2 regions of the Frigoribacterium sp. AC512 genome follow, and region 1 is predicted to be linked to the other one. Evidence: predicted binding sites of a transcription regulator. Region 1 holds the regulator's gene; the other holds the start of a gene.

What was found. The regulator LexA, encoded in region 1, represses DNA repair genes until DNA is damaged. The targets are predictions, from matches to a motif close to TCGAACANNTGTTCGA.
Region 2: the regulator LexA is predicted to act here: its motif matches at 2,469-2,484, upstream of ACZZ97_RS03315 (Rv2578c family radical SAM protein).

The regions. Positions count from the first base shown of each region.
Region 1 covers NZ_OZ409850.1:1,852,470-1,859,035, forward strand. The annotation lists gene hisB (imidazoleglycerol-phosphate dehydratase HisB) at 1-602, opposite strand, end outside; gene ACZZ97_RS08375 (histidinol-phosphate transaminase) at 599-1,684, opposite strand; gene ACZZ97_RS08380 (LysM peptidoglycan-binding domain-containing protein) at 1,777-2,148, opposite strand; gene lexA (transcriptional repressor LexA) at 2,400-3,089, shown strand; gene hflX (GTPase HflX) at 3,165-4,736, opposite strand; gene ACZZ97_RS08395 (class I SAM-dependent methyltransferase) at 4,818-5,441, shown strand; gene dapF (diaminopimelate epimerase) at 5,496-6,374, opposite strand; gene miaA (tRNA (adenosine(37)-N6)-dimethylallyltransferase MiaA) at 6,371-6,566, opposite strand, start outside.
Region 2 covers NZ_OZ409850.1:724,004-730,569, reverse strand. The annotation lists gene ACZZ97_RS03320 (sensor histidine kinase) at 1-1,189, opposite strand, end outside; gene ACZZ97_RS03315 (Rv2578c family radical SAM protein) at 1,351-2,460, opposite strand; gene ACZZ97_RS03310 (malate:quinone oxidoreductase) at 2,561-4,051, opposite strand; gene ACZZ97_RS03305 (SGNH/GDSL hydrolase family protein) at 4,141-4,821, opposite strand; gene ACZZ97_RS03300 (aspartate-semialdehyde dehydrogenase) at 4,866-5,921, opposite strand; gene ACZZ97_RS03295 (aspartate kinase) at 5,989-6,566, opposite strand, start outside.

The DNA.
Region 1 (6,566 bases):
TTCGTGGACGGCACCCCGGTCACCCGGGCGTCGGGCTGGACGGCCTGGCGCAGGGCCCGCGCGAAGGCCTTGAACTCCGCCTCGGCGATGTGGTGCGGGTCACGGCCGCCGAGCACGCGCACGTGGACGGTGATGCCGGCGTGGAACGTGATCGCCTCGAAGACGTGGCGCACCATCGAGCCGGTGAAGTGGCCGCCGATGAGGTGGTACTCGAAGCCCTCGGGCTCGCCGGTGTGCACGAGGTACGGGCGGCCCGAGACGTCGACGACGGCCTGGACCAGCGCCTCGTCGAGGGGCACGAGCGCGTCGCCGTAGCGGGAGATGCCGGCCTTGTCGCCCAGCGCCTCCCTGATCGCGCCGCCGAGCACGATGCCCACGTCCTCCACCGTGTGGTGGACGTCGATGTGGGTGTCGCCCGCCGCCGACACGTCGAGGTCGATGAGCGAGTGCTTCGACAGGGCCGTCAGGAGGTGGTCGAAGAACGGCACGGACGTGTCGATCGACGAGCGCCCCGTCCCGTCGAGGTCGAGGGACAGCTGGATGCGCGACTCGCTCGTCTCGCGGGACGAGGAGGCGGTGCGGGCGCGAGGCTGATCGGTCACGAGGAGAGCCTAATGTCGCGCAGCGCGTCGAGGAACGCGGTCGTCTCGGCCTCGGTGCCCGCGCTCACCCGGAGGTGCCCCTCGATGCCGAGGTCGCGGACGATCACGCCACGGGCGAGGAGGCGACGGAAGACGTCGGCCGGGTCGTCGACGCCCCCGAAGAGGACGAAGTTCGACCAGGTCGGCCACGGGCTGTAGCCGAGCTCGGTCAGGACACGCACGATGCGGTCGCGCTGGGCCTTGATGTCGTCGACCATCGCGAGCATCTCGTCGGCGTGCGCGAGGGCTGCGACGGCCGCCGCCTGCGTGAGGGACGAGAGGTGGTACGGCAGCCGCACCAGGCGGAGTGCGTCGACGACGGCAGGGTGTGCCGCCATGTAGCCGACCCGGGCACCGGCGAAGGCGAAGGCCTTGCTCATGGTGCGCGAGACGATGAGGCGCTCCCGGCCCTCGAGAAGGGTGAGCGCCGTGGGCTGGCCGGCCGGCATGAACTCGGCGTAGGCCTCGTCGACGAAGACCATGCCGTCGGTCGCGTCGTACGCGGCCCGGACCGTGTCGAGGTCGAGCGGGGTGCCCGTCGGGTTGTTCGGCCCGCAGAAGAAGACGACGTCGGGCCGGAGACGCTCGATCTCGGCGACCGCCGTCTCGGGCGTGATCGTGAAGCCCTCGTCGCGGGCGCCCTCGAGCCAGGTGCTGCCGGTGCCCGCCGCGATGATCGAGTGCATCGAGTACGTGGGCGGGAACCCCAGCACGGAGCGGCCCGGGCCGCCGAAGGCCTGCAGGATCTGCTGGATGACCTCGTTGGAGCCGTTCGCCGCCCAGATGTGCTCACGGCTGAGTCCGTGTCCGAGGTAGCCCGCCAGCGAATCGCGGAGGGTCGAGAACTCGCGATCGGGGTAGCGGTTCACGTCGACGAGTGCCGCGCCGACGGCCTCGAGGATGTCGGCGGCGACGTCGGCAGGAACGGGGTGCGTGTTCTCGTTGACGTTGAGGGCGACGGGCACGCGTTCTTGGGGAGCGCCGTACGGCGTCAGCCCCTTGAGGTCGTCTCGGATGGGCAGGTCGGCGAGGCTGAAGGACACGAGTCCATGGTAGGCGGCAGGCGGAGTGCCGACCTCACCGTGACCGGACCGGACCGGAACGGAACGGACCAGTCAACCCCGGCCACACCAGATCAGCGGCTGTACTTCTCGGGGACCGCCAGCGTCTGGCCCGCTGCCACCTCGGCGCTCGGCAGGTTGTTCAGGCGGACGAGGTCGCTGACGACGTCGCGCGGGTCTTTGGTGGGGGCGATCTCGCTCGCGACCTGCCAGAGCGACTCGCCGCCCTCGACCGTGACCTGGGCGAAGGACACGTCTGCGGCCTGGTCGGAGGCGACGGCACCGGGGCCGAGCAGCAAGCCCGCGGCCACGATGCCGGTGGCGCCGAGCGCGACCGCGGCGCCGACCACTCGCCTGCCCCGACGCGTGATGCGCAGGCGGGTGCGAGGGACGACCGAGCCGCCGGTGATGCCGACGATGTCGTTGCTGATGCTGGTGGCGCTCATGAGGTGGTTCCTTTCACCGCGAGAGTTGTCGTACGAGTTCGTGCCCGGCACTCGGCCGGGAATGCCGGACACGAAGACGTGTACCGAACATATCTTCGACTGAGCCCGACCGCAACCATTTCTCTCGAACATCGCCCGCAGACAAGCGCGACACACTCGAACATGTGTTTCGCCAAGTGGCCGTGATCCGATAGGTTCCAGTCGGTGGGACGAGTACACCAGCGACCACCGACATCGACGGCAGGAGAGAGATGACCGACCGGCACAGCGCGACGGCGACCGCCCCGGCGACGCCCCCGCGCAAGGCGCTCACCGCCAAGCAGGAGTCGATCCTGGCCGCGATCCAGGCGAGCATCGCCCAGAGCGGCTACCCGCCGAGCATGCGCGAGATCGGCGACGCCGTCGGCCTCAAGTCGCTGTCGAGCGTGACCCACCAGCTCAACCAGCTCGAGCTCGCCGGCCGGATCCGCCGCGATCCCAACCGCCCGCGCGCCCTCGAGGTGCTGGGCGACCCGACGCCTGCCGCCGCCCCCGTGACGAGCATCCTCTCGACGAGCGACGACGGCGACACCGCCCACGTCCCGATGGTCGGCCGCATCGCGGCCGGCATCCCCATCACCGCCGAGCAGCAGGTCGAGGACGTCATGCCGCTCCCCCGGCAGCTCGTCGGCAAGGGCGAGCTGTTCATGCTCCGCGTCGTCGGCGAGTCCATGATCGACGCCGCCATCTGCGACGGCGACTGGGTGGTCGTCCGGCAACAGCAGAACGCCGAGAACGGCGACATCGTCGCGGCCATGCTCGACGACGAGGCCACGGTCAAGGTCTTCCGGCAGCGAGACGGCCACACCTGGCTGCTGCCCCGCAACAGCGCCTTCGAGCCGATCGTGGGCGACCACGCGCAGATCCTCGGCAAGGTCGTGGCGGTGCTCCGCTCGGTCTGACGCGTCCCGAGAACGACGAAGCGCCTCCTGCCCTGGCCGGGTCGGAGGCGCTTCCTCGTGCAGGGAGCGAACGACTCAGGAGGCGGCTGCCTCCGTGGTCTCGACGGCGTCGGCAGTCTCCGTGCGCACGAACGGCGAGAGCGCCGCGACGTCGCTCGGGTAGACGCGGGCGTGCACCCGGGTGCCCTGCTCGTCGTAGTCGGTCGTCAGGACCCGGCCGGAGTCGTGCAGGTGCGACACCACGTCGCCGCGGTCGTAGGGCACGAGGAGGTCGAGCTCGACCTCGGGCTCGGGCAGCAGCCCGGCGAGCTTCGCCAGCAGCTCGTCGATGCCCTCGCCCGTGCGCGCCGACACGAAGACGGCCGTCGGCTCGAGCCCCTGCAGCACCAGCCGCTGGTCGTCGTCGACGAGGTCGCTCTTGTTGAAGACCACGACCTCGGGGATGTCCCGGCCGTCGACCTCGCCGATGACCTCGCGCACCGTCGCCAGCTGCGCGGCCGGGTCGGGGTGCGATCCGTCGACGACGTGCACGATGACGTCGGAGCCGGCGACCTCCTCGAGCGTCGAGCGGAAGGCCTCGACGAGCTGGTGCGGCAGGTTTCGCACGAAGCCCACCGTGTCGGCGTAGGTGAAGGGTCGACCGTCGGTGGTGGCGCTCTTGCGCACCGTCGCGTCGAGGGTGGCGAAGAGGGCGTTCTCGACCAGGACGCCAGCGCTCGTGAGCCGGTTCAGCAGGCTCGACTTTCCTGCGTTCGTGTAGCCGGCGATCGCCACGGAGGGCACCTCGTTGCGGTCGCGGTTCGCTCGCTTGGCGTCGCGAGCCGGCTTCATCTCCTTGATCTGGCGCCGGAGGCGGGCCATGCGCGTGTGGATCCGGCGACGGTCGAGCTCGATCTTCGTCTCACCGGGGCCCCTGCTGCCCATGCCGGCACCGGCACCGCCGACCTGGCCACCGGCCTGGCGGGACATCGAGTCTCCCCAGCCACGGAGTCGCGGGAGCAGGTACTCGAGCTGGGCGAGCTCGACCTGCGCCTTGCCCTCGCGGCTCTTCGCGTGCTGGCTGAAGATGTCGAGGATGACGGCCGTGCGGTCGATGACCTTGACCTTGACGACGTCCTCCAGCGCACGCCGCTGGCTCGGTGCGAGCTCGGTGTCGGCGATGACCGTGTCCGCGCCGAGGGCGGCGACGGTCTGTCGCAGTTCTTCTGCCTTGCCCTTGCCGAGGTAGGTGCTGGGGTCCGGGTTCGGCCGACGCTGCAGGAGGCCGTCGAGCACCGACGCGCCCGCGGTCTCGGCCAGCGCGGCGAGCTCGCGGAGCGAGTTCTCGGCGTCCGAGAGCGAACCCTGCGACCACACGCCGATCAGGACGACGTTCTCGAGGCGGAGCTGGCGGTACTCGACCTCGGTGACGTCCTCCAGCTCGGTCGAGAGGCCGGCCACGCGACGGAGCGCGGCCCGGTCCTCGCGGTCGTACTGGTCGCCGTCGCCCGAGCCGTCGAGCGAGCGGGTCTGGATCGCCTGGGCAGGCGAGAAGATCGTGTAGGCGGACGCCCGCGACGCCGCACGCTCGAGGACCCGCGACACGACGTCGTCGCCGGGCTGTCCGTCACGCTCGTCGTCGAGCGGGGTCGTGGGGGTGTATGTCATCGAAGTGATACTAGCCCTCCGGAGGGGGTCGAGCCTGGGCCGTCACGGGCCAGGCAGCTGATGTTCGGTAAGTTGTCCCGCGTGACCAACGACCACTACTTCTCCCCGAAGCCGGAGAGCGAGCTGCGTCGGCGGACGATCACGGCGACCCTCGCAGGGCGAGAGCTGACGCTCACGACGGCGTCGGGCGTCTTCAGCCCCGAGCGGGTCGACCCGGGCACGGCCGTCCTGCTGGCCGGTGCACCGCAGCCGCCCGCGACGGGCGACCTGCTGGACGTCGGGTGCGGATGGGGCCCCATCACACTGAGCCTCGCGTTGTCGTCACCCGACGCGACGGTGTGGGCCGTCGACGTGAACGAGAGGGTCCTCGACCTCGTCCGTGAGAACGCACGGGCCGCGGGCCTCCACAACGTCAACGCCGTGACGCCCGACGGTGTTCCCGACGACGTCGTGTTCGCGTCGATCTGGTCGAATCCGCCCATCCGGGTCGGCAAGGAGGTGCTGCACGGCCTCCTGGAGACCTGGCTGCCACGCCTCGAGCCCGGCTCCGACGCCTGGCTCGTCGTGCAGAAGAACCTCGGCGCCGACTCGTTGCAGGCATGGATGAACACGACCATGGCGGACGTGGTGCAGGTGGAGCGGGCCTCGACGAGCAAGGGGTACCGGGTGCTGCGGGCCCGACGCGCCTCCTCGCCGCTCGCCTAGGCGAGCCGGTACGACAGGGTCGTCGCCCGAGGGCCCACGCCCGGGGAGGGACGGCTAGAGGGTCAGCGCGCCGCTGAACACGAGCTCGGCCGGGCCGCTGAGCGACACGTGCTCACCATCGGCTCCGGCCGCGACGTGGACCCCGAGGATGCCACCCGGCACCTCGACGGACCAGTCGTCGGGCGCGCCCGCGCCGGCCCAGTGCCGCACGGCGAGTGCCGCAGCCGCCGCGCCCGTGCCGCACGAGAGCGTCTCGCCGCTGCCGCGCTCGTGCACGCGCATGCGGATGTGGCCGATGCCGTCGACCACGAGCGGATCGGACGGGACCACGAACTCGACGTTGGCGCCCTCGGCAGGCGCGGGATCGAGCACCGGGACCCAGGAGAGGTCGAGCCCGTCGAGCTCGTCGTCGGAGGCGAGGGCGACGACCACGTGCGGGTTGCCGACCGAGAGGGACAGGCCCGGCCTCGCCGCGTGGAGTTCTCGGGCGCGGACCGTCGGCTCGTCGTCCCCGAGGGCCCAGACGCCGAGGTCGACCCGGAAGCCCGAGCCGTCTCGCCGCACCGTCCGCACGCCGGCACGCGTGCCGATCGTGAGGGCCTCGCCGACGGGCAGGTCGACCAGGCCGCGCTCTACCAGGTAGCGCACGAAGACGCGGACGCCGTTGCCGCACATCTCGGCGAGGCTGCCGTCGGCGTTGTGGTAGTCCATGAACCACTCGGCGGAGGGATCGCTCGCCAGCGCCGCGGCGCCGGCCGGGAACGCGGATGAGCGGACGGCACGGATGACCCCGTCGGCCCCCACGCCGAAACGACGGTCGGTCAGGGCGCGGATGGCGACCCCGTCGAGGTCGGTCTCGCCGTCGGCGTCGGTGAACAACACGAAGTCGTTCCCGGTGCCCTGTCCCTTGGTGAACTGGAGCGTCGTGGTCACCCGAGGAGTCTAGCGAGGGCCCGCTCGACGGCCGCCGGGTCGCCCGTGGTCGACCAGTCGACGTCCGGGTACCGCTTGAACCAGCTGACCTGGCGGCGGGCGTAGCGACGCGTGAGCGCCTGCGTCTCGCTGATCGCCGCCTCTTCGTCGGTGTCGCCCCGCAGCTGCGCCGCTGCCTGGGCGTAGCCGATC
Region 2 (6,566 bases), 1.1 Mb from region 1:
CCGGGACGCGGAGCATGACCGACGTGCCGCTGCCGGGCGAGGACCAGATCTGCGCCGAGCCCCCCACCCGCCTCGTCCTGGCCTCGACCGAGTTCTTGAGGCCGAGCCTGTCGGGCGCCGTGGCCGCGGCGTCGAAGCCGACCCCGTCGTCGATGATCATCACCGTCAGGTCGACGCCGTCGCCGTACACGACGACCTCGGCACGATCGGTGCCGCTGTGCACGGCGACGTTGGTGAGGCACTGGGCCACGGCGAGGCCCAGGGCCCGGCAGACGGCGGGCGCGAGCCGCGTCACGGCGCCGAGGTCTCCCGTGACGCCGACCTCGAGCCCGCCCTCTCGCGCCCGTGCGACGGCGTGGCCCAGCTCGGACGTCGTCCAGTCGCCCGGCCCGGTCGTCGGGGAGGCCGGGGCCGGGGCCCTCGTCTCGTCGACGAGCCACTCCTGGCCGACGAGCACCTCGAGGTCGGTCGCCATCGACGCCGCGGTCGCCGGGTCGAGCGGGCCGGGCCCGCCGGCCGTGATGGAGGCGAGGTGGTTCAGCACCGTGTCGTGCAGCAGCGCGGACGCCTGCTGTTCCACGTCGTGGCGGATGGCCTGCTTCTGTTGGTCGAAGGCCGCCCGGTGCAGGCTCGGCTGGGCACGGCCGACCCGTCCCCGCGCGAGCAGGGACGACGTCGCCGTCACGGACACGAGGAGCCACGCGAAGAGGACCGCGACGTCGAGACGAGGCGTCGCGCCGGTCTGCCACGTCGCCAGCTGGGTGACGATCTCTCCCAGGGCGAAGCCCGCGGTGGCCCAGAGCAGGCTGCCCCGGGAACGCAGCCCGCTGCCGCCGACCATGACGAGGGCGATCTTCGGCAGGGAGAGCGAGAAGGCGTCCGACGCCTGGACCGCCGGGATCTGAGCGAACAGGGTCACGGCGTACCAGTAGAGGCACGCCGAGCCGATGGCGAGGTACGCGAGCACGGCGGTCGTGCTGCGGAACCGCTCGACGACGAAGAGCATGCCGAGCATCGGCAACAACGCCAGGAGGGCAGGCCAGAGCAGGTAGGACGGCTCGGCGACCTGGTTCACGATCAGCAACAGGCCTGCACTCGCGAGGACGACGCTCGCGATGACGTGGCAGGCACGGGACAGCGCCCGGCCCACGGTCTGCGGGACGAGGTGTGCGGGGAGGCCGAGCAGCATGGCGGCCCCCTCCTGGTCGACGTGTCGGGCAGGTCGATCATGCCAGAACGAGGACTCGTCCTGTACCCCGTTATCTAGGGTCACCTCGCGGGACGGGGCCGGGACACCGGGGCGGCTGTGCCCCGACCTCGGGGACGAAGGGACGACGAGCGCTGCCGCGGTCAGAAGAGGCGTGGCTGAGACGACCGTGCACCGCCCGGCAGCTCGTGGGCGATGAGCGACCGGGGCCGTCCGTCCGCACCGAAGCCCAGCGTGCCCCTGGCTGCCGCAGCGTCGTCGAGGGCACTCGACCGGGTGGAGCCCGTCGCCGGGTCGGCCGTGCCGTGCTCGAGCCCGTGCTCGGCCAGGAGGGGCCGCATGCGGGCCGCGAGCCACTTGCGGTAGCCGAGGGGCGCGTAGGTGCTCGTCGCGTACATGTCGCGGTACCGCGTGACGAGCTCCGGGTGCTCACGTTCGAGCCAGGCCGACCACCACTCCTTGACGCCGGGCTTGAGGTGCAGGGCCGAGTACAGCAGGCTCGTCGCCCCGGAGGCGCGGACGGCCGCCAGGGCCCGGTGCAGGTGGTCGAGGTCGTCGGTCAGCCACGGCAGGACGGGCATCATGAAGACGGAGCAGCGGAGCCCCGCGTCGGTCGCCGCGCGGACGGTCGCGAGACGCGCGGCCGTGGTCGGCGTGCCCGGCTCGACCGACTGCTGCAGGGCGTCGTCGTGGATCGCGAACATCGCGATGTCGACCGGCACGTGCTGAGCCGCCTCGACGAGGAGCGGCAGGTCGCGCCTCAGCAGGGTCCCCTTGGTCAGGATGCTGAACGGGGTGCCCGAGTCGGCCAGGGCCGCGATGATGCCCGGCATGAGCCGGTACTTGCCCTCGGCGCGCTGGTACGGGTCGGTGTTCGTGCCGAGCGCGACGGGGTGGTGCTGCCACGACGGGCGACGCAGCTCGCGGGACAGCACCTCGGCGACGTTCACCTTGACGACGATCTGCCGGTCGAAGTCGTCGCCGCCGTCGAGGTCGAGGTACTCGTGCGTCGGCCGCGCGAAGCAGTAGACGCAGGCGTGGCTGCACCCTCGGTAGGGGTTGATCGTCCAGCCGAAGGGCAGGGCGGAGTCGCTGCCCGGCACGCGGTTGAGAGCGCTCTTCGCGAGGATCTCGTGGAACGTCACCCCGGCGAACTCGGGCGTCGTCACCGACGCGACCAGGTTCGACAGCTTCGCCAGCCCGGGCAGCGCCGACGAGTCGGTCGCCGTCGTCGCCTGTTCGCTCCACCTCATCGCCCGAGTCGAACACATGTTCGACCCGACGTCAAGCCCAGACCGACCCGCGCCTCCCCGGCCCGGCCCGGCTCGCCGGGCCGCGACCGGCAGAGGGCCGCTACGCGTGGATGCGCAGGGCCTCGGCGGTCGCCCCGAGCGTCGCGGCGGCTCGCGCCTCGTCGTCGGCGAGCTGGTCGCCGTAGGTAGGCACCATGCGGCGGAGCGTCGGCGTCCACCCGGCGATCCGGTCGGGGAAGCAGCGCTCGAGCACCGACAGCATGATCGGCACGGCGGTGGAGGCGCCCGGCGAGGCCCCGAGGAGACCCGCGATGGTGCCGTCCGCCGCCGAGACCACCTCGGTGCCGAACTGCAGCACACCGCCCTTCTTCGCGTCCTTCTTGATGACCTGCACGCGCTGGCCCGCGGTGATGCGGTACCAGTCGGCCGGGTCGGCGTCGGGCATGAACTCCCGCAGGGACTCGAACTTGCTGTCGCTGCTCGCCATCAGCTGGCCGACCAGGTACTTGACGAGCGACAGGTTCGCCAGCCCCGCGCGGATCATCGGGTACAGGTTGTGCGGCCGGATCGAGGCGAAGAGATCGAACCACGAGCCGTTCTTCAGGAACTTCGGGCTGAAGCCGGCGTACGGCCCGAACATCAGGCTCGCCTGGCCGTCCACGACACGGGTGTCGAGGTGCGGGACCGACATCGGGGGCGAGCCGACGGCGGCCTTGCCGTAGACCTTCGCGGCGTGCTTCGCCACGACGGCGGGGTCGTCGGTCCGGAGGAACTCGCCGCTGACCGGGAACCCGCCGAAGCCCTTGATCTCGTCGATGCCCGACTTCTGCAGCAGGTGCAGCGCGCCTCCCCCGGCGCCGACGAAGACGAACCGGGCGTCGACGCTCGTGGGCGTTCCGCCGACCTGGCGGCGCATGGCGACCCGCCACGTGCCGTCGGCGAGCTTCGTCAGACCGGTGACGCGGTGGTCGAGCTCGATGCGCGCCTCGTTCTCCTCGAGGTAGGTCAGCAGGAGGCGCGTGAGGCTGCCGAAGTCGACGTCGGTGCCGGCCTCGATGCGGGTCGCGGCGATCGGCTGGTCCTTCGCGCGGCCCACGATGAGGGAAGGGGCCCACGAGCGGATGACGGAGGCGTCGGTGCTGAACTCGATTCCGGCGAACAGCGGGTGGTCACGGAGCGCCTCGTGCCGCTTGCGCAGGTACTCGACGTTGGCCTCGCCCCAGACGAAGCTCATGTGCGGCGTCGAGTTGATGAACGCGGACGGCTCGGGGAGGGCCCCCTCGGCGACGAGGAACGACCAGAACTGCCGTGAGACCTGGAACTGCTCGTTGACCTTGACGGCGCTGCTCGTGTCGATCGTGCCGTCGGCGCGCTCGGGCGTGTAGTTGAGCTCGCAGAGGGCGGAGTGGCCGGTGCCCGCGTTGTTCCAGGGGTTGCTCGACTCCTGTGCGACGTCGCCGAGCGCCTCGTAGACCTGGATCGTCCAGGTGGGCTCGAGCTGCTTGATCATGGCGCCCAACGTGGCGCTCATGACGCCGGCCCCGATGAGGGCGACGTCGACGGGCTTCGTTGCCTTCGATGCTTCGGTCACGAGGTGCAGTCTAGGCGCGGCGTCTGGGTACGGACCGGCGCCCGGCTCGACGACGAGCTCCGCGAGAAGGCGGCGGGCGCCGCGACGGCTCAGAGCCCGAGGGTCGTCAGCTCGGTGTCCATCCGCCGCGCCATCTCCGCGTAGCCCTCGTCGTTCGGGTGCAGCCCGTCCGCGGCCATCCACTCGGGGTGCCCCTCGAGCCAGCGGGAGGCGCCCGGCACCCAGTCGGCGCCGACCTCGTCTGCTGCGTCGTGGACCCAGCCCGTGATGACGTCGACGCTCGCCGGTCGCTCGTCGGTGTACCAGAACGGCTCGACGACGACGAGGCGCGCGTCGGGCAGGGCGGACGCGATGCGGTCGAGGTCGTCGCCGATCTGGGCGTGGATGTCGTCGGCGCGGGCGTCGTACGAGAAGTTGTCGTTCAGCCCCATCGTGACGAACACGATGTCCGGCTCGGCGTCGATGACCAGTCCGGGCAGGTCGCCGCCCTCGAACGACGTGCGGTGGTTGACGAATCCGAGCCCGTTGACGCTCGGGTTGTACTCGCGCCAGCCGCGCTCCTCGCTGACGATCGTCGACCAGCGGTGCGACGCATCGGACGCACCCGTGCCGAGGGTGTACGAGTCGCCGTAGAAGGCCACGACCGGGCCGTCGCCCTCCGGGACCGCCGACGAGGCGGCCGGGCCGTCCGTGACGGGCCCGGCGCAGCCCGTCAGGACGGCGGCTGCAGCAGCGAGCAGGGCGACGAGGCCGGGCACGAGACGGGTCATGCCCGGTCTTCGGAGCGACGGAGGCGCGGGTTCGGTGGCGGGACCTACGCCGTCGCGAGACGGCGCGCCGCGACGATCTCGGCGATCTGCACGGCGTTCAGGGCCGCGCCCTTGCGGAGGTTGTCGTTGCTGATGAAGAGGGCGATGCCGCGGTTGCCGGGCACGCCCTCGTCCTGACGGACGCGGCCGACGAACGACGGGTCCTTGCCGGCGGCCTCGAGGGGCGTGGGCACGTCGGTGAGGACGACCCCCGGCGCGTCCGCGAGGAGCTCGCGGGCGCGAGCGGCGGTGAGCTCGGTCGCGAACTCGGCGTTGATCGACAGGGAGTGCCCGGTGAAGACCGGCACGCGCACGCAGGTGCCGCTGACGAGCAGGTCGGGACGCTCGAGGATCTTGCGGCTCTCGTTGCGGAGCTTCTTCTCCTCGTCGGTCTCGTCGAGGCCGTCGTCGACGATCGACCCGGCGAGGGGGATGACGTCGAAGGCGATGGGGCGCACGTAGACCGTCGGCTGAGGCATCTGCACCGCGCCTCCGTCGTGGACGAGGCCCGCAGCGTCGCCCTCGAGGGCCGCACGCGCCTGGCCGAGCAGCTCGTCGGCGCCCACGAGGCCGCTGCCGCTGACGGCCTGGTACGTGCTGACGACCAAGCGCTCGAGCGTCGCCTCGGCGTCGAGGACCTTGAGCACCGGCATCGCCGCCATGGTGGTGCAGTTCGGGTTGGCGACGATGCCCTTCACGGCCTGGTCGATGGCGTGCGGGTTGACCTCGCTGACCACCAGCGGGACCTCGGGGTCCATGCGCCAGGCGCTCGAGTTGTCGATGACGAGCACGCCGGCCTCCGCGAAGCGGGGGGCGTGCGCCCGGCTGCCGGTGGCGCCGGCCGAGAAGAGCGCGATGTCGAGCCCTCTCGGGTCGGCCGTCTCGACGTCCTCGACGACGACGTCGACGCCGCGGAACGGCAGGGTCGTGCCCGCCGAGCGTGCCGTGGCGAAGAAGCGGATCTCGGCGATCGGGAACTCGCGCTCGGCGAGCAGCTTGCGCATGACCTTGCCGACCTGGCCGGTGGCGCCGACCACGCCGACGCGCAGACCTTCAGACATCTCGTGCTCCTGGGGGTGGTGAGGGTGGGGGGATGGTGACCGGGGAGGGTCGTCTCGGGTGCGCCGGTCAGCGACCGGTGCCACCCCAGACGACGGCCTCGACGTCGGCGTCGAGCTCGAAGGCCGTGTGCACGACGCGCAGGGCCTCGGCGAGCGTGTCGGCACGCGTCACGACCGAGATGCGGATCTCGCTCGTCGAGATCATCTCGATGTTGATGCCGGCCTCGAACAGGGCCGTGAAGAGGCGCGCCGAGACGCCGGCGTTGGTGCGCATGCCGGCGCCGACGAGGGCGAGCTTGCCGATCTGGTCGTCGTACTGCAGCGACTCGAAGCCGATCTCGGCCCGGTCGGACTCGAGGGCGTTCAGGACGACCGAGCCCTCGGACTTCGGCAGCGTGAACGAGATGTCGGTGCGGCTGGTCGACGCGGCCGAGACGTTCTGCACGATCATGTCGATGTTCGCGCTCGTCTTGGCGACCGTGCGGAAGATCTGTGCGGCCTTGCCGGGGACGTCGGGGACGCCGACGACGGTGACCTTCGCCTCGCTCAGGTCGCCCGCGACACCGCTGATGATGGGCTCTTCCACGTTCTCTCCCTCTTTCGGGTTGACGACCAAGGTGCCCTCGCCGTTGTGGAACGACGAGC